Regions from separate parts of the Methylobacterium tardum genome, predicted to be linked through region 3. Evidence: riboswitches for the same ligand, from Rfam matches in the RefSeq annotation. Region 3 holds a riboswitch; each other region holds the start of a gene.

Region 1 (6,362 bases), 2.7 Mb from region 3:
CCACAGCAGGAATGTCCGCCACAGCTCCGCGCGGGCGCGCACCGGCGTCAGGTAGATCCAGTGCGCCACTGAACCCACCCAGTTCCAGGCCCGCTCCGACCGGGTCGTGTCGAGGGCGATGGCGCCGGTGACTTCCGAGACGTAGAGCTCGGTCCCAGCGGCGTCGCCCAGGGCGACCTTCAGGAAGGGCCGCAGCGGGTCGTACCGGGCGGTGACGGTCCACTGGTCGCGCTCGACCGGCGTAACACGGGCGTTCGCGGATCCCGGGGCCGCGAGCTGCAAGGCCGCTTCGGGCGTCACGGGCCCGAGCCGCTCACCGGTCCGCGCTGAGATCGTCGCCCGGCCGCCGTCGCGGCCGGCGATGCGGTAGACCGGCTCGGCGCCCCGCATCTCCAGGTCGAAGGCGGCCGGGACGCCCGAGAGGCCGACGGCGCGGAGCGCCTCGTCCGGCGCGACCGCGACGTGGTCCCAGACGAGCGGCGGAAGCCGCGCCAGACGCTCGGCCTCGGTGAGCGTCGGGAACGGCACGTAGAGCATCACCAGCCCGGAGCCGATCCATACGGTGAAGAGCAGCCCCAGGGCGATCCCGGACCAGCGATGGAACAGCAGCAGGAAGCGCCGGCCCGCCTTCCCGAGCCGCCGCGATAGCTTCACCACGTCACCGTGTAGGCGACCTCGACCGAGCGCGGCCGCCCGAGCAGCCAGTTGGTGCCGGCCCCGTTCACGGCGTTGCCGCTGATCGCGTAGACCTTGTCGAACAGGTTGTAGACCCGCAGGGACAAGCGGGATTCCGCCGTGACCTGATGGTCGAGGACGAGGTTGACGAGGTTGTAGGCCGGGCGCCGCGCCGTGTTGCCGAAGTCGCTGTAGACCTGGCCGACGTTCTGGAGTCCGACACGGGCGGTCCAGTCGCGCGCAACGTCCCAGGTCAGCCAGAGGTTGGCCACCCGTTCGGGCACATCAATCGGCTGATTGCCGGCATACGAGATTGTGGCACCGTTCACCGACTGATCGAACTTGTCATACTGCGCGTGCAGGAGCGCGAGGTTGCCGTCGAGCCGCCAGCCCGGCGCGAAATGCCAGCCCAGCGCCAGCTCGAACCCGTGCGACGATTGCTGGCCGACCTGCGTCGAGAGGGTCGGCTGCCCTGGCACGGCCGAGATCAGGTTGTCCTTGACGATGCGGTAGCCGGCAACGGTCCATTCCAGCGCGCCGTCGAGTGCGAGCCCCTTGGCGCCGACCTCGACCTGCGTGCCGGTGGCGAGCTGGAACCCCGCGAGCGACTGCGACAGAGTGATCAGGCTGTTCACCGGGTCGGTGGCGAAGCTGTACTGGGCGTAGAGCGCGCTGTCCGGCGTCGGATTGTAGACGAGGCCGAACCGGTATCCCAACGCCCGGTAGGTCTTCTCGAAGCGCGAGCCCGTCTGCAGATCCTCCCGGTGCAGCGTCGGCACGTCGAGGCGCACGCCCGTGAGGAACGACAGCTTCTCCGACAGGATCACCCGGTCCTCGGCGAAGACCGAGGCCTGGCTCGTCTGGGTGGCATAGGCCGGACGCGCCCGGCCGTTCTGCGGGAAGAAGCCCGGATCGTAGCCGGTGAGCGGTACGCTGGTTGTCGGAGCGTCGAAATAGAAATTGTTGGTGTGCCGGAAGTCGATGTGGTTCACGTCGAACCCGGCGACGAACTGGTTGGCGAAGCCGAAGAGGTTGCCCCGGAACGTCGCGTTGAGCCGGTCCCCGACCTGCTCCTGGCTGTGGTAGATCTCGAGATAGTCGCCCCGGTCCACCAGCCCGGTGCCGCGATTGTAGGAATACTGCTCGACGTCGAGCCAGTGGCGACGGCTGGTGAGCCGGTAGGCGGTGTTGCGCACCGTGATGTCGGCCGAGGGCGACCACTCGGTCTTGAACTGGGTCCAGTTGTCGGCCCAGGTGATCTTCGCGTCGCGGACGTTGTAGTTGTTGAACCGGATCAGGTCCGGGATCCGCCCTTCGACCAGCGGCGTGCCCCAATAGCGGGCCGGCTCCTGGTAGCCGAGATCGTGGCTCAGCGTGAACGTCAGGTCCGGGCTCGGCTGGAACAGCAGGGCAGCCGAGACCGCGAGGTTGCGGAAATCGCCCTCGGGGCGGATCCAGCCGTCGGCGCGGTTGCCGCTGACGTTGAGGCGGTACGCGAAGGTGTCGCCGAACTCCGCTTGGCCAAGCGCGCCGCCGGAATCGAGGGCGAGGCGCGCGACGCCGTCGGTGCCCACCACCGCGCGCGCGGCGTTGATCGGCACGAAGACCGGCTTCTTGGGCACAACGTTGATGACGCCGCCAATGGCGCCGTCGCCGTAGAGCACCGAGGACGGCCCGCGCAGCACCTCGATCCGCTCGACGTTCCAAGTATCGAACGGGAAGGTTACGGTGTTGGCGCCCACGTAGAAGCGCGTGCCGTCGTAGAGCTGCTGGATCGAGTTCGGGCCGGCGAAGCCGCGGGACGTGAACGCGCCGTTGCCATTGCCGGGGGCGGCGATCGTGGTGATGCCGGTGGCGTCCTGGGTCACGGCCTCGGCGATCGTGTCCTGGCCGCGCAGCCGCGCGGTCTCGCCCGACACGATGTCGAGGCTGGCCGGCGTCTCCAGGGGCGTCAGGCCGATCCGGCTCGCGGTCCGGTCACGGATGCGCAGGTTGAGGCTGTTCGGGACGGCACGGTCCGAGCCGCCACCCTCCCCCTCAACCGAGAGCTGGTCGAGGGCAACGGTTTCCTGCGCGGCGGCCGGGCTCGCGAGGAGCGCGACGAGCACGCCGCAGAGCGGTGCGGGCCCGCCCGATCTTGGGCGATTGTTCGTAGGTGACATGGCAGAGGAGGTCCGTGCGCGGCGCGGGCCAGCCGGCTCGTCCTACAAGCATTGTAATAACATTACAATTGCTCGGCCGCATCGGAAGCTCGGCGGCCACAGGCGCGTGGGTGCGCGCGGCGGCCGCGACAATGATCGATACGGTGAGGACGGGCATCGGGAGCGGTGTCGCGGGCGCGCTTGCTGTGGCACGTCACCGCGAACGAGGTCTCGCCGACCGCGCGGATGCACGGGCGTCTCGACACCCGCCAGGACAACCCCGCCCAGCGCGTTTCGCGTGTGACCACGGCTGACGGCAGGTCTCCTGGCTCGCGGGTCGCCGCCCTCGCACCGTCTTCCCGGGCCAGCGACCCAGTGACGTGGTGGTGAAGGGCTCGCCGCTTACAGTTGCGGGGACAGCCGCGGCCTCGGGGCGAGCCCCTCACCGCGTTCCCTTTTGATCCCCGAAGGGAACCGTCGCCAATAAGCTTGGCCTTATGGTTCGTCCGCGTCAAGCCGAACGAGGTGGTGGCGTGGTCTGAGAACCCCCGTCGATTCTCATCGGGGCAGATCAGACGGCGATGGCGGGCTTGGTGCCCGCGGGGCGCGCGAGGGTGAAGAGTCGCCTATTGATAGTAAAACTATGTCTATAATGACAATCTATCCCAAATACGAGCGGCATATCGAGTATTTGTTCATTTCAAATTAAAAATTTAGTCGTTCGATCGCGCGGGATGATCTTGGAACTTTTTTACGTGCTGCTGCGTACTGAACGCGTGTCGTGCCGACGGAAGCATCGGGATCATCCGAACACAGGTCTCGGACCAGAGCAGATCGGTAGCGCTTTCGAGCGGGGACCAGTAAAGGAGGGCCGATAGAGATGAGCTATAGATTGGAAAATCCTGGCCACCCGGGTGGGTATGTGCGGCGGAATATCGTCGAGCCGCGCAACTTGACCGTTATGGACGCAGCCGGATTGCTTGATGTGCCGCGTCAAACGCTGTTCGATTTCCTCAATGAGGAGGCCGTGTTGTCTCCGGAATTGGCTCTGCGGATCGAGGCGGTGTTCGGGGTCGAAATGGAGACCTTGATGGAGATGCAGACCCAGTTCGACATCGCCGACATGCGCAAGCGCTGTCAGAACCTCCAGAGCGAACTCGCCGCCAAGGCGAGGTCCCACTTGGTTGCATCGGAGGCTCAGGAAACGAGCGCTCCGCCCCCGACGATCATCCGACGCGGGCACGTGTTCGGCTGAGGCTCATCCCGGCCCTCGGCGCAGAGACTCCGCCGGAATCGGCGCATTTTCGGCGCGGACGGACGTGACCGGTTTATTCAGGCCGCCCCGGTCCCTCCCTCCGCCTTTGCCGCTGCGCCGGGGCGATGCTACAGCCGGGCAACCCCATCGGTCCCGACGTCCGCGACGCCGCGGCCTATGCGCCCGGACGTCCCGTCCGAGGCAGTGACGGGTGCCGGCGGAATCATGAACACACGACCTCCCAGAAGCGGCGGCCCGAAGGGGCGTAAGCCACAGGCCGGCAAGGTTCAATCGGGCGGCCGCGCCCGCACCGGCCCGCGCACCAGCGCCCGCGACGCTGCCGAGCGCGCCGCCCGCAACCGCGGCGACGATGCCGGCGCGCGCGATCCCTGGGGCGGTGCGGCACCCGCCGCGCCTGCCCGGGCTCCAAAACCCCGTGCTGCCGCGGAGGGTGCGCAGGCACGCCACACGGCGCCGGCCGGGCGCGGTGCGCCGAGCGCCAAGCCCGGGCCGAGACCTGCGCCGAAGCGGCACGAAGGACCCGCTCCAGCCCCCACCCCCGGCCCGACCCGCCGCGAGCAGCGCGCCGCCGCTTCCGCGACCCTCGCCTCCGGCGTGCAGACGCTGACGGTCGAGCCGGACGAAGCCGGCATGCGCATCGACCGGTTTCTCACCGCTCGCTTCCCGCTCCTCCCCTTTACTCGGGTTCAGAGCATCGTCCGCAAGGGCGAGCTGCGGGTCGACGGCAAGCGCGCCAAGCCCAACGACCGGCTGGAGCCGGGGATGAGCGTGCGCGTGCCGCCGCTGCGCCTCGACCAGCCCTCCGAGCGCCCGCGCAACGCCGCCCGCGAGCAAGACGACGCCGAATTCATCCGGTCGCTGATCCTCTACGAGGACGCTGACATGATGATCCTCAACAAGCCCTTCGGCCTCGCGGTCCAGGGCGGATCCGGCACGGTCCGCCACGTCGACGGCCTGCTCGCCGCGCTGACCGGCCCGGACGGGCAGAAGCCCCGCCTCGTCCATCGGCTCGACAAGGACACGGCCGGCTGCCTGATCATCGCCAAGACCCGGCTCGCCGCCGCGACGCTGGCCAAGAGCTTCCGCTCCCGGGCGGCGCGGAAGATCTACTGGGCGCTCACCGCCGGCGTGCCGCGGGTACGGCAGGGCCGCGTCTCGACCTATCTCGCCAAGGAAGAGCCCACCGACGCCGATGCGCGCATGCGCGTCGCTAAGCACGGCGACGAGGGCGCGAGCCACGCCCTGACCTACTACGCGATGGTCGATCAGGCCGCTCAGAAGCTGTCCTGGCTGTCGTTCAAGCCGGTCACCGGCCGCACGCACCAGCTGCGCGCCCACGCAGCCCATATCGGCCACCCGATCGTCGGGGATCCGAAATACTTCTCCGTGGAGAACTGGGAGCTGCCGGGCGGCATCCAGAACCGGCTCCACCTGCTCGCCCGCCGGATCGTGATCCCGCACCCGCGGACCGGCAAGCCGGTGGACGTGAGCGCGCCGCTGCCGCCCCACATGGCCCAGAGCTGGAACCTGCTCGGCTTCGACGCCGCCCGCTACGACCCGATCGTCGAGGCGCCGGAGGCCTGAGCCAGGAGCCACGGCACGATCGCAGCGGCGAGGGCGTCGGGCGCTTCAAGCGGCAGCATGTGCCCCGACCCGTCGATCACCGTCAGGGTCGCGCCGGGGATCCCGTCCCGAAGCTCTTGCGACTCGTCGAGGCCGCGCAGCGCGTCCTGGGCCGCCGCTACGACCAGCGTCGGGCAACGGATCGCGCCGAGCCGGTCGAAATCGCTCGCGCGGGCTTGGCCGGCCTGACGGAGGAAGACCGGTCCGCCGAGCCGGTCGCCCATTCGCCGGATACGCCCGATCAGGTCGGCGTCGCCCGCCCGCTCGGGATGTACCGACTGGAGGATCGCCCCACGACTGAGGCCGGTGAAGCCCTGCTCGCGGACATGTGCGACGGCGATCGCCTTCCGCGCCGCCTGGGCGCGGGTATCGGCCCGGGCCGAAGTGGCGATCAGGACCAGCGCCCGCACCCGCTCCGGCGCAAGGCGGGCGATCTCGCGGGCCACGTAGCCGCCCATAGAGAAGCCGACCAGGGCGAAGCGTTCGGGCGCCTCCGCTACCACCCGGGATGCCATGTCGTCGATCGCGGCGTCACGGCTCAGATCGGCGTGGTGGATCGCGCCGACCCGCGCGAGCTGAACCTCCATGTCGGTCCAGAGGTCGGAATCAGTCATGAAGCCGGGAAGAAGAACGAGGTTCATCGCCGG
Region 2 (6,362 bases), 2.2 Mb from region 3:
CCTCAGCAATGGCGAAAGGAAGCTGAAGGTTGGCCTCGCAGACGATGTCGAATGTCGCGCGATATACATTCATGAGAGACCAGACATCGAGACGGTGATACGCATCGAAAGACACTGAGAACCGCTCCTGTTCGTCACCCCGTCAGAACCGGGTGAAACGACAACACGCGCGGGCGCACAGGGTTCTGCGGCCGGGAGCCGATGCGGCGAACGGACCGCTTGGTCCCCGATGTGGTCCAATGGAACGTGTGGAGGACGCCCCACCGGCGAAGGCATCTCCGGCCGTCTCAGGCCGCTCTCGTCCGCCAACGTCCTGATCCAGATCCTCGGCGGCCAGCGGCCGTCATAAACCGCGGCACGTGCCGTAGCTGACCTTGACCTCGTTGCGATCCTCTGGATTCAGCTGCGCCTCGACGAAATTTAACTTGTTCAAATCAATCAACAAGAAGTAAACACCGTTCTGGCACTTGATCGCATTGCGCGGCGTGCGCTCATTCAACCGCGGGGATGCGGGTTGGCACTCGTAATAATCGGAGCGGCCAGCGGAGATCACGGTCAGCAGTCCGCCACTGGAGACGAGGGAGAACGTTCGGGGCTTGCGCGGCGCCTTCGCGCCCTCCGCCGCGCCTGCCATATCCAGGCCGACCGACACGTCCTCCGTACAGGTCAGTGGGCGGCGCAACTGAGAGGCCGACGGCGTGATGCTCAGCAGGAGGAGCGCGCCAGCGAGCGCTACCCGTTTGGCGATCATCGGTGGGGTGCCCATGATTCGTGGGTAGTTTCTACCGACAAGCTAGGCTGCTGTACGCGGGTGTAAATGCCGCAGGCCCGAGTAGAATCCTCGATCAACAGATATGGCGCTGCATTCGATCTCTTCCCGTCGGTGATTTCCGATCGAACGAGGCGCCGGAGCGGAATTCGGCCCTACAGTGCTGCGGCTGGCCGCAGGTCATGGATCTGATATGCCTCTACGCGGCGGAAGACGTCACGATTCAGGCGTCTCGGTCATCGTGAGACGGCCCAGGGGCCGGACCGCTTCCGAGCCGTCAGTCGTTGGCCGCGTCATCGGACGTTTCCGGATTGTCATTGGCGGCGCCCGCCTCGCGTCTCGCCGCAATCTCCCGGCCGATCTCCAGCAGCAGCAAGCGCGACAGGTGCTGCATCATCGGCGTGCCGTACAGGGCCATCAGCCGATGCGCTCGGATGGCCGCGCGCGCCATGCGGTCAAAACCATCCTCGTTGGACATGGCGGCGGGGGTCGCTCAGTTGAATGCGAGCATACAACCTAAAGGCTAGGCTTGAGTTCGATCGCGGCCTCGGAAAGTGCTCTGCCTCGCGCGTCGATCCGGATCTCCTCGGCGGGCGAGGCTCGTGTCCGGCTGCAGGCTCCAATGGGCCCGGGCCGGACGTCCCGGAGACGCCGGACCGGAGAGATGCTGTCGACCCGCGCGCACGACGTCTCGCTGCCGCGCGCCCGGCTCTACGGCGCGGGCGCTCCCGGTGCAGCCGCATAGGTCGAGACGGAGGCCGGCAATTGCGCCTTCTCGCGCTGGGCCGATCGTGAATCGCGCTTCTCATAGAAGGCGTTGCCGCCGGCGACAGCCACGTAATGCATGTTATTGTAGGGGAAGTGCCGCCCCGCGGTGTGGAAGTACATCGCCTTCCCGACCTTCGGGTGCCGCTCGCCTGCCAGGACGGCGTCAGCCGCATCGGCGACCTTCTGGAGGTCCTTGTCCTGCATCGGCTTGGTCAGGACGCCCGGAGCGAACTGTCCCGGCTGGCCGACCACGGCGCAGATGCCGCCCGGGAAGATCGCGTTCTCAAGCCGGTTCATGACAACGGTACCGACGGCGATCAGCCCATCCCCGTCGCTGCGGTTCGACTCGAAATACATGGCCCGACCGAGACAATCGCGCTCGGCATCGCTGACGACCATCGGCGGCTTGTGGCCCGGAATCGACCCTGTCGTGAGCACCGGCGCGCCAGTATTGCAGGCGCCCAGGGTGCAGGTCATCGCGATGACACCCAGGACAGGAGCAATCTTCGTCCTCTCGCTACCCTGCATGCATCTGCGCTCCGTGCTCCTTCAGCCTCGTTCCGCCACGCGGCCGCCGCCCTGTTCGGGCCGGCGCCTCTCAGCAACCTGGCGTCGACCAAGCTTGACTGCACGTTCACGGCGATGATGTGGCGACGGCCACCTGACGGCTCAGGCCCCCGGCCCGGTCGGGCAGGAGGCGCGGGCACGGCGGTGTCGTGCGCAGGCCACAGCGCGCGTGAACCGGGGCCGGCCTGTTGACCTGCTTCGGGCGCCCGACCCATGGTGCCCGCGACGGTTCCCCCTCGGGGATCAAAAGGGAATGCGGTGCGGGTTCGACCCAAAGCCGCGGCTGCCCCCGCAACTGTAAGCGGTGAGCCTTCGCGTCACCACGTCACTGGGCGGCCTCGCCCGGGAAGACGACGTGAGGGCGGCGACCCGCGAGCCAGGAGACCTGCCGTCTGTCGTGGTCACACGCGAGGTCCGCCGGGCGGGGTGTCCCGGAGGATGCCGGAGACGGTCGCGGAAGCGGCCGGCACGGCCTCGTTCGCGGTGACGTGCCACTGCCGCCGCCCGAGGTCCCGTGTCCCGTCCGCCCGTGCGCTCCGCGCTTCCAGTCCTTGCAGCCTTGGCAGCCTTGGCAGCCCTGACGTCCGCCGCCTCCGCCCAGGACCGGTCCGGCCCCGTCTCCGGCGGCGAGACGCAGCTCGAAGAAATCTCGGTGACCGCCGAGCCGACGACCCCCACGCGGATCGGCTTGTCGGCGAGTGCCGGGTATGTCGGCGGCACGACCGGGATCGGCGGCCCGCTGCTCACCGTGGACTCGGCCAGTGCCGGCGTGATCACGGGCGCGCAACTCAACAGCCGGCCGGTGACGCGCCCCGGCGAGGTGCTGGAGGCGGTGCCGGGCCTGATCGTCACCCAACATTCCGGGGAGGGGAAGGCCAACCAGTACTTCCTGCGCGGCTTCAACCTCGACCACGGGACCGACATCGCCATCAGCGTCGACGGCATGCCGGTGAACATGCGCACTCACGCCCACGGGCAGGGCTACGCCGACCTCAACTTCCTGATCCCGGAGCTTGTCGGCGCAGTCGCGTTCCACAAGGGGCCGTACTTCGTGCGCGACGGCGACTTCGCCTCGGCGGGCTCGGTGCGGATCGACTATCTCGACACGACCGCCAAGAACCTCGCCCTGACCTCGATCGGCTCGTTCGGCTACAAGCGGGCCCTGTCGATCACGACCGTGCCGCTCGGCGAGGGCAACCTCCTCCTGGCAGGCGAAGCCCAGGTCTACGATGGGCCGTGGGTGGTTCCGGACGCGCTACGCAAGATCAACGGGGTGGCCCGCTACAGCCAGGGCACGGCGCTGGACGGGTTCTCGATTACCGGCATGGCCTACGCGGCCCGCTGGACCGCCACCAACCAGATCCCGGAGCGCGCCGTGGGGGAGGGGCTGATCGGCCGCTACGGCACGCTCAATCCCACGGATGGCGGCGACAGCGGACGCTTCTCGCTCTCGGGACGGTTCAGCGCGACGGACGAGACCGGCGTGACGCGGGCCTCGGCCTACGTGATCCGCTATCAGATGAACCTGTTCAACGACTTCACCTATGTCCTCAACGATCCCGTCGGCGGCGACCAGTTCCACCAGCGCGACCAGCGCATCCTCGGCGGCGGCGAGGTGCGGCACATCTTCCAGGGCGACCTGTTCGGACGGCCGCTGGAGGTCGAGATCGGCGCGCAGACCCGCACCGACTCGATCCGGGTCGGCCTGTTCAACACCACCCTCCGGCAGTACCGTTCGACGGTGCTCGACGACCGGGTGCTCGAGTCGAGCGGCGCGCTCTACCTGGACACGCGGGTGCGCTGGACCGAGTGGCTGCGCACGAGCGTGGGCGTGCGCGCCGACGGCTACTACGCCGATGTCCGCTCGTACACGCCCGCCAATTCCGGCAAGGCGACCGACGGGATTGTCAACCCGAAGCTCGGGCTCGTGCTCGGTCCCTGGTTCGACACCGAGTTCTACGTGAATTACGGCGGCGGCTTCCACTCGAACGACGCGCGCGGCGTCACCGCCACGGTGGATCCCGCAAGCCCCCTGTTCACCATCACCCGCTCGCCGTTCCTGGTGCCCTCCACGGGCTACGAGGTGGGCCTGCGCAACCGCTCGCTCAGTGGGCTTGAGACGAGCCTCGCCCTGTTCCGGCTCGACTTCGCGTCCGAGAACATCTTCCAGGGCGATACCGGCACCACGGAGCCGAGCCGTCCGACCCGGCGCTTCGGGGTCGAGTGGACGAACCGCTACGCGGTGACGCCCTGGCTCTCGCTGGAGGGCGATCTGACGATCACCAATGCCCGGTTCACCAGTTACGACCCGGTGGGCAACCGGGTCCCGGAGGCGCCCACCACCGTCGCGTCGGCCGGCGTCACGTTCGGCGAGCCGCTCGGCTGGTTCGGATCGTTGCGGTTGCGCTATTTCGGGCCGCGGCCGCTGATCGAGGACAATTCGATCCGCTCGCGGGCGACCGCGCTCTTCAACGGCCGGATCGGCTACGCCTTCGCCAACGGCGTCAGCGTCTCGCTGGACGTGCTGAACCTGACCAACAGCAAGTCCGACCAGATCACCTACGCGTATGTCTCGCGGCTGCCCGGCGAGGCCGCCGAGGGGCTGATCGACCGGGTATTCCACCCGGTGGAGCCCACGGCCGTGCGCCTGACCATCGCGGGCCGCTTTTGAGGCCCGTCTGGCCGCGACGAGCCCGGCCGCACGGGCTCTGACGGGGCGCGCGGCGTCAGTGCTGGCCCTGGCCGGCGGCCAGGATGGTGACGCCCACGGCGATCACCGCGATGCCCGCCAGCATCGTCGGGCTGATCGCCTCGCCATAGAGCCACGCGCCGCCGAGCGCCGCACCGATCATGCCGACGCCGGACCAGATCGCGTAGACGACGCCGATCGGCAGCATGTCCATGCTGGTCGACATCAGCCACAGGGCGGTGCCGTACCCGACCGCCACGATCAGCGTCGGCCCCGGCCGCGTCAGGCCGTCGGCCGCCTTCAGCGCCAAGGTGGCGGTGACCTCCGCGCCGATGGCGAGCCCGAGGATCAGGTACGGATTCATGGGACGGAGAACTTTCGGGCTGGGCGGGCTTCGCGGACCGGGCGGTCGGGGCGTGTCGGGACCGGGTTCGAAACGGGTGCCCGCGCAGACGACGCGTGGCGACCGCGGTCCGAGCCTGCGCCGGATCGGCCGCAGACCATCGACAGTCGTCGCCGATCACATCGCCACAGAATCCATGAACATTTCAGAACCGGCGCCGCTCCCTATCTCTCCGGGTGACCGAGGACTGACGGAGGCTCCCGCCGCGCCCGCGGCCCCGGCCGACCCAGGGCCGGTTTGAGGCTTTCGTTAAGGCCTCCTGATCATCGTGCTGATCATCTTGGTCGCGCGCTGCCGCCTGGGCGGCCCCACGACAGCGACGTTTCAGAGCAGCACAGATCGAGCATGACCGCGTCCCCGGCGATCCCGGATTCTCCGGCCCCCACACGCCGGGGCCGACGCTGGGGCGTGACCGCGGCCGTCGGCGCCGCCGCCGTGGCGGGCAGCGCCTGGACGGCTGCCGCGCTGATCAACGTCCCCGATCCCGTCACCCTCGCGGCGCTCGCCGTCATCGAGCCTTCGGCGGTTGGCCCGTGGTTCCCGAGCCGGGTCATCCAGGCCCCCGCGCGGGCGCGCGACCTGCCGTCCCGGTCGCGCCCGATCCTCGACCGCGTGCCCTGGAAGGGCCGGACGGTCCCGCTCATGGACATGCTGGCGGCGACCCATACCAACGCCTTCCTGGTGGTGCAGGACGGGACCCTGGTCCACGAGTGGCAGCGCCCCGGCACCGGGCCGGCGACGCTGTTCCCGTCCTGGTCGGTGGCGAAGTCGATCGTCTCGCTGCTGGTCGGCGACGCGGTGGCGCGGGGCCAGCTCGCGGAGACCGACCGCGTCTCCACCCTCCTGCCCGACCTGAAGAACGGCGCGGTCTTCGGCCAGATCACCGTGCGCAACCTCCTCGACATGGCGAGCGGGATCGCCGTGCCGGAGAACTACGATCCCCGCCACCCCCTGACCGGGACGGCCGGGATGTACCTGACCCGGGACATCGCGGGCTTCGTGCGGGACAACGCGCATCTGGCGTTCAAGCCCGGCAGCCAGGGCCGCTACCGCAGCATCGACACCGAATTGCTCGGCCTGATCCTGGCCCGGGTCGAGGGCAAGCCGCTGGCCGACATCCTCTCCGAGCGGATCTGGAAGCCGATGGGTGCGCAGGCCGACGCCAC
Region 3 (6,362 bases):
ACCGACGACGGCGCCGAGACCGACCTCGACCTCGGCCATTACGAGCGCTTCACCGGCGTTCCGGCAAGCCGGGCCGACAACATCACCACGGGCCGGATCTACCAGGACATCATCGCCAAGGAGCGGCGGGGCGACTATCTCGGCGCCACGATCCAGGTGATCCCGCACGTCACCAACGCGATCAAGGACTTCGTCCTCGACGGCAACGACAGCTTCGACTTCGTCCTGGTCGAGATCGGCGGGACGGTCGGCGACATCGAGGGGCTGCCGTTCTTCGAGGCGATCCGCCAGCTCGGCCAGGAGCTGCCCCGCGGCACCTGCTGCTACGTGCACCTGACGCTGCTGCCCTACATCCCGTCCGCGGGCGAGCTGAAGACCAAACCGACGCAGCACTCCGTGAAGGAGCTGCGCTCCATCGGCATCCAGCCCGACATCCTGCTCTGTCGCTGCGACCGGGACATCCCGGTCGGCGAGCGGCGCAAGCTGGCACTGTTCTGCAACGTCCGCGAAACCGCTGTGATTGAGGCGCGGGACGTGGCGTCGATCTACGAGGTGCCGCTCTCGTACCGGACCGCCGGCCTCGACCGGGAAGTGCTCGGCCATTTCGGCCTGGAGCACGGCGAGGAACCGGATCTCGGCCGCTGGAGCACCATCGCCGAGCGGGTGCGCAACCCCGAGGGCGAGATCTCGATCGCCATCGTCGGCAAGTACACGGGGCTGAAGGACGCCTACAAGTCGCTCACCGAGGCGCTGACCCATGGCGGCATCAGCCACCGGGTGAAGGTCAACCTCGAGTGGATCGAGGCCGAGGTGTTCGAGCGCGAGGACCCGGCGCCGTTCCTGGAGGGTCTCAACGGGATCCTTGTGCCAGGCGGGTTCGGCCAGCGCGGCGCCGAGGGCAAGATCCGGGCGGCCCGCTACGCCCGCGAGAAGCGCATCCCCTATCTCGGCATCTGCTTCGGCATGCAGATGGCGGTGATCGAAGCGGCCCGCTCGCTGGCCGGGATGCCCGAGGCGAACTCGACCGAGTTCGGCGAGACCTCGGAGCCAGTGGTCGGCCTGCTGACCGAGTGGCTGCGCGGCAACGAGCTGGAGCGGCGGGCCGCGGCCGGCGACCTCGGTGGCACCATGCGGCTCGGCGCCTACGAGGCGAAGCTCGATCCGACCTCCAAGATCGCCCAGATCTACGGGTCCGAGCAGATCTCCGAGCGGCACCGCCACCGCTACGAGGTCAACATGGCCTATCGCGAGCGGCTGGAGGCCAAGGGCCTGCGCTTCTCGGGCGTCTCGCCGGACGGGCTCCTGCCCGAGACGGTCGAGCATGTCGGGCATCCGTGGTTCATCGGCGTGCAGTTCCACCCGGAGCTGAAGTCGCGCCCGTTCGAGCCGCATCCGCTGTTCAAGGGCTTCGTCGGCGCGGCGATCGAGCAGAGCCGGCTGGTCTGAGGGCGCGGCGGCGCGCCGCTCCTCGCGCCGCGGTCCCGGACCCTATATTGACCGGACTGTGACCGAGATTCTCTTCTACCACATGCAGCGTCAGCCCCTGGAGAAGGTGCTGCCGAACCTCGTCGAGCGCTCGCTCGACCGGGGCTGGCAGGCTGCGATCCAGGCCGCTACCGAAGAGCGCCTGCAGGCGCTCGGCGACCACCTCTGGACCTACTCGGACGAGAGCTTCCTGCCGCACGGCACCGACCGCGAGCCGGATGCGGGGAGCCAGCCGGTCGTGCTGACCCTGCGCGACATCAACCCCAACACCGCCTCGATCCGCTTCCTGGTCGAAGGTGCCGACCTGCCGCCGGATGCCGAAGCCTACGAGCGGATCTGCATCCTGTTCGACGGGACCGACCAGGATGCGCTGCTGCGCGCCCGCGAGCAGTGGAAGCAGGCCAAGGAGGCGGGCCACGCGGTCGCCTACTGGCAGCAGGACGATTCGGGCCGCTGGAACAAGAAGGCGTAACGTGCTCCTCAGCCAATGCCTCGGGCGTGCCGCTCTCGTTGCCGCCCTGACCCTCGGGGCGCCGTTGGCAGCCGGCGCACAGGACGCGCCGCACGATCCCCGGCCGTCGGAATCCAGGCAGGCGCCGCGGGGGCCGGAAGGCCGCCGTCTGCCGCCGGACTCGGCGACGCGGCACAGCCTCACCCTGCCGAACGGCAAGAGCCTCGACTTCACCGCCACGGCCGGCAGCCTGCCCCTCGTCGACGAGGCCGGGAAGCTGCAGGCCGAGATCGCCTACGTGGCCTATACGGTGGCGCCGGAGGCCGGCCGCGAGCGCCCCGTCACCTTCGCGGTGAATGGCGGCCCGGGCGCGGCGTCCGCCTATCTCAACATCGGGGCGATCGGACCCTGGCGACTTCCCACGGGCGGCGACAGCATCAGCCCCTCGCAGCCTGTGGCGCTCACGCCCAATGACGGGACGTGGCTCGGCTTCACCGATCTGGTCTTCATCGATCCGGTCGGCACCGGCTACAGCCGCGCGGCGGACGGCAACGGCAAGGCCTATTGGAACATCGATTCCGACGCCTCGACCCTGGCGGCGGTCATCGCGCGTTACCTGCGCGTCAACGACCGGATGGCGAGCCCGAAATTCTACGTCGGCGAGAGCTACGGCGGTTTCCGCGGGCCGCTCATCACCGAGAAGCTTCAGGACGATATCGGGGTCGGCCTGTCCGGAATGGTGCTGCTCTCGCCGGTTCTGGACTTTGCGTGGCTGGAAACGCCGCGTGCCAACCCCTGGGGCTACGTCCTGAAGCTGCCCTCCCTGGCGGCCGGCGCCCTGGAGCGGTCCGGCACGGTCCCGACCCCGGCGCTCCTGAAGGAGGCCGAGTCGTACGCCTCGGGCCCCTATCTGGCGGATCTGCTCAAGGGGCCAAGCGACGCGGCCGCCGTGGCACGCATGACCGAGCGGGTCGCACCCCTGGTCGGGCTCGATGCCGCCCTGGTGCGGGCGCAGGCCGCGCGCCTGTCGACCCGCAGCGTCCAGCGCGAGATCGACCGTGCCGAGGGTCGCGTGACCAGCGCCTACGATACCGGCATCACCGGCTGGGACCCCAATCCGGATGCGGCCCAGTCGAGCTTCGGCGACCCGCAGCTGACCGCGCTGCAGGCGCCGCTGACCAGCGCAATGCTCGACCTTTACGCGCGCACGCTGAAGTGGCCCGTGCCCAATATGCGCTACGAACTCCTGAACAATGCGGTGAACCGCGGCTGGAGCTGGGGGTCGGGCCGGCAGGCGCCCGAGGTGCTGTCGAACCTCAAGAGCACCCTGGCGCTCGATGGCCGCCTGCGAGTGCTGGTGGCGCACGGCTTCACGGATCTCGTGACGCCCTACTACGCCTCGAAGCTCCTGCTCGCGCAGGTCCCGGCCTACGGCGCCGGCCGCGTCGGCCTCGCGGTCTATCCCGGCGGCCACATGTTCTACTCGCGGCCCGACTCCCGCGCCGCGTTTAAGGCGGATGTGGAGCGGCTCTATGCGGATGCCATGAAGGCGCGCGACGCCGGACCGGCACCGGCGGGAGCGCCCGCGGAGCGCCTCAAGGATACGCCCTGAGCGACGAGTGGCGCGCGCTCTGGATAATCCGGATCTTACCGCCCGCCACTCCGTTGTGCGCAAGCCGCCATGCGTCTACAACGGCTGTGTGACGGTGCCCCGGCGACGGGGTGAAAAGGGAATGCGGTGAGGGGCGCGAGCCTCGACTCCGCGGCTGCCCCCGCAACTGTGAGCGGCGAGCGCCTGCCAGAGCGCCACCGGAGCGATCCGGGAAGGCGGCAGGCGCGCAGAGCTGCGAGCCAGGAGACCTGCCGTCACGCCAGGATCCCGGAATGCCGCCGGTGGGGCGGCTGGAGACACATTGATGACCACCTCGACCCTCGCCCCCGTCGCCGCCGGCACCCGCTCGTCCGAGCGTTCGGTTGCCGTCGCGCTCGCGGCCTTCCTGGGCCTCGGCCTCCTGTTCATGGCGGGCTTCTCGCCGGCGATCGCGCTCCACAACGCGGCGCACGACTTCCGGCACACCCAGAACTTCCCCTGCCACTGACGCCTGCATCGCAGGGATGATCATCCGGCTTCTGTCGGCGGCGCTCGCCGCCGGCTTCCTCGCGGCTGCGGTCGTGACGGGGCTCGAGCTCACGCTGACCTCGCCGCTGATCGTGGCGGCCGAGCGCTACGAGCGCAAGGAACCGACGCATCAGGCGAAGATCGGCCTGCCGATCGTGCTGGCGCATGCCGGGCACGACCATGCCGCGCCCGACGCAGCGCCGGAATGGCAGCCTGGCGAAGGCCTCCCGCGCATGGCGTTCACCGCACTCGCGACCCTGGTCGGCGGCGTGGGCTACGCCCTGCTGCTCGGCGCCGTGATGCTCGCCTGCGGGCGCGATCCGACGCCGCAGGTCGGCCTCGCCTTCGCGGTGGCGGGTTTCGCCAGCGTCGCCCTCGCCCCGGGTCTCGGCCTGCCGCCGGAACTGCCCGGCAGCGAGGCCGCGCCGCTCGCCGCACGGCAGCTCTGGTGGGTGATGACCGCCGCCGCCACCGGGATGGGCCTGTACCTGATCGGAATCCGGCGCTCGCTGATCGCGATCCTGGGCGGACTCGTCCTGATCGTCGCGCCACACGCCGTCGGTGCGCCGCCGGCACCGGAGGGCGCGTCCGAGCTGCCCGCCGCACTGGCCGCACAGTTCGCGGCCCGCTCGCTGGCGATCAGCTTCGTGTTCTGGATGCTGATCGGGCTCGGCCTCGGCTGGGCGTGGCAGGCCTTCTCGCGCGAGGCGGCAGCGGGGTCCGCCCGTGTCTGAGACCGTCCTGTACGTCTGCACCACCTGCCGCCGCGAGGGTGACGACCCGGACGGTCCCCGGGCCGGCGCGCGCCTGCTCGAGGCCCTGCGGGACCGCGCCGGCGATGCCCCGGATCTGCGGGTCGAGCCGGTGGAGTGCCTGTCGGTGTGCAAGCGCCCCTGCACGGTGGCGGTCGCCTCGGCCGACCGCTGGACCTATGTGTACGGCGACATGGATCCGGCGGCCTCCGCCGAGACCATCCTCGCCGGGCTCGCGGCCTACGCGGCGACGCCGGACGGCATCGTGCCCTGGCGCGAGCGCCCGGCCGAGTTCCGCAAGGGCGTGATCGCCCGCATCCCCCTTTTCCCGAACCCCGCCCGCGCACCGCCGGCGCCCTGGAGGCCGCGGAATGACCCTCGTGAACAAGATCCCCTGCACCATTGTCACGGGCTTCCTCGGTGCCGGGAAGACCACGCTGGTCCGCCACGTGGTGGAGAACGCCAAAGGCCGTCGCCTCGCCATCCTGGTGAACGAATTCGGCGATGTCGGCTTCGACAAGTCGTTCCTGGCCGCCTGCGGCGTCGAGGGCTGCACCGAGGACTCCATCGTCGAGCTGCCGAACGGCTGCATCTGCTGCACCGTCGCGGATGATTTCGTGCCGGCGCTGGAGACGCTGCTGTCCCGCGCCGAGCCGCCGGAGCACATCCTGATCGAGACCTCGGGCCTCGCCCTGCCGAAGCCCCTGGTCCAGGCGTTCCAGTGGCCGGCGATCCGCTCGCGGGTCACGGTCGATGGGGTCGTCGCGGTGGTCGACGGGCCGGCGGTCGCGGCCGGCGCCTTCGCGGAGGATCCGGAAGCCCTGGCCGCCCAGCGCGCGGCGGACCAGTCTGTCGATCACGACAATCCGCTCGAGGAGGTGTTCGAGGATCAGCTCCTCTGTGCCGATCTCGTGGTGCTCAACAAGGCCGACCTGATTGATGCCGCGACCCGCGCCCGCGTCCGCGGCGAGGTCGAGGGGCACCTGCCCCGCGCAGTGAAGGTGGTGGAGACCGCGAACGGCGCCATCGACCCCCTGGTGCTGCTGGGCCTCGGCGCCGCGGCCGAGGACGATCTGGCTTCGCGGCCCTCGCACCATGGCGAGGGCGAGGATCACGACCACGACGATTTCGAGACCGTGGCGCTGCCGGTCCGCCCGGCCGTGACGGCGGCCGATCTCGCGGCCCGCGTCGAGAAGGCGGCAGAGGCCGAAGGCGTCCTGCGGATCAAGGGCTTCGCCGAGGTCGAGGGCAAGCCGATGCGCCTCGTGGTGCAGGGCGTCGGCCGGCGGGTCGCCCACCATTTCGACCGGCCCTGGCGGGCGGGCGAGGCCCGGGACGGCAAGCTCGTGGTGATCGGCCTTAAGGGCTTCGACCAGGACGCGGTCGCCGCGGCGTTGGCGGGATGAGGGCGGCCGCGCGCGCCCTGACGACCCGCGTCGGCGCGCGGTCGCGCGCGGTCACGGTCTAGGGGCCGCGATGCATCTTGTGCGCATGGATACCGTCTCCCTCGGCGAGGGCGAGGCGGCGGTGGACCTCGGACAGGAGCACGGCGATC

What was found. Region 3 has a riboswitch for cobalamin ahead of M6G65_RS32705 (CbtB domain-containing protein). Riboswitches for the same ligand answer to the same signal wherever they lie in the genome.
Positions count from the first base shown of each region.
Region 1: it holds a riboswitch for cobalamin, as region 3 does, so the genes downstream of both, M6G65_RS12550 (TonB-dependent receptor) here and M6G65_RS32705 (CbtB domain-containing protein) in region 3, are expected to answer to the same signal.
Region 2: it holds a riboswitch for cobalamin, as region 3 does, so the genes downstream of both, M6G65_RS09705 (TonB-dependent receptor) here and M6G65_RS32705 (CbtB domain-containing protein) in region 3, are expected to answer to the same signal.

Region 1 is NZ_CP097484.1:2,646,646-2,653,007, forward strand. It holds gene M6G65_RS12545 (PepSY domain-containing protein) at 1-657, opposite strand, end outside; gene M6G65_RS12550 (TonB-dependent receptor) at 651-2,837, opposite strand; cobalamin riboswitch at 3,115-3,310, opposite strand; gene M6G65_RS12555 (HigA family addiction module antitoxin) at 3,697-4,071, shown strand; gene M6G65_RS12560 (RluA family pseudouridine synthase) at 4,297-5,676, shown strand; gene M6G65_RS12565 (alpha/beta fold hydrolase) at 5,643-6,356, opposite strand.
Region 2 is NZ_CP097484.1:2,067,198-2,073,559, reverse strand. It holds gene M6G65_RS09720 (hypothetical protein) at 344-751, opposite strand; gene M6G65_RS09715 (hypothetical protein) at 1,047-1,247, opposite strand; gene M6G65_RS09710 (cell wall hydrolase) at 1,481-2,065, opposite strand; cobalamin riboswitch at 2,314-2,511, shown strand; gene M6G65_RS09705 (TonB-dependent receptor) at 2,619-4,775, shown strand; gene M6G65_RS09700 (DMT family transporter) at 4,831-5,157, opposite strand; gene M6G65_RS09695 (serine hydrolase domain-containing protein) at 5,542-6,362, shown strand, end outside.
Region 3 is NZ_CP097484.1:6,803,152-6,809,513, reverse strand. It holds gene pyrG (CTP synthase) at 1-1,446, shown strand, start outside; gene M6G65_RS32715 (DNA polymerase III subunit chi) at 1,505-1,957, shown strand; gene M6G65_RS32710 (S10 family peptidase) at 1,959-3,548, shown strand; cobalamin riboswitch at 3,624-3,818, shown strand; gene M6G65_RS32705 (CbtB domain-containing protein) at 3,853-4,035, shown strand; gene M6G65_RS32700 (CbtA family protein) at 4,052-4,789, shown strand; partial or broken gene M6G65_RS32695 (DUF1636 family protein) at 4,782-5,069, shown strand; gene cobW (cobalamin biosynthesis protein CobW) at 5,179-6,213, shown strand; gene cobN (cobaltochelatase subunit CobN) at 6,284-6,362, shown strand, end outside.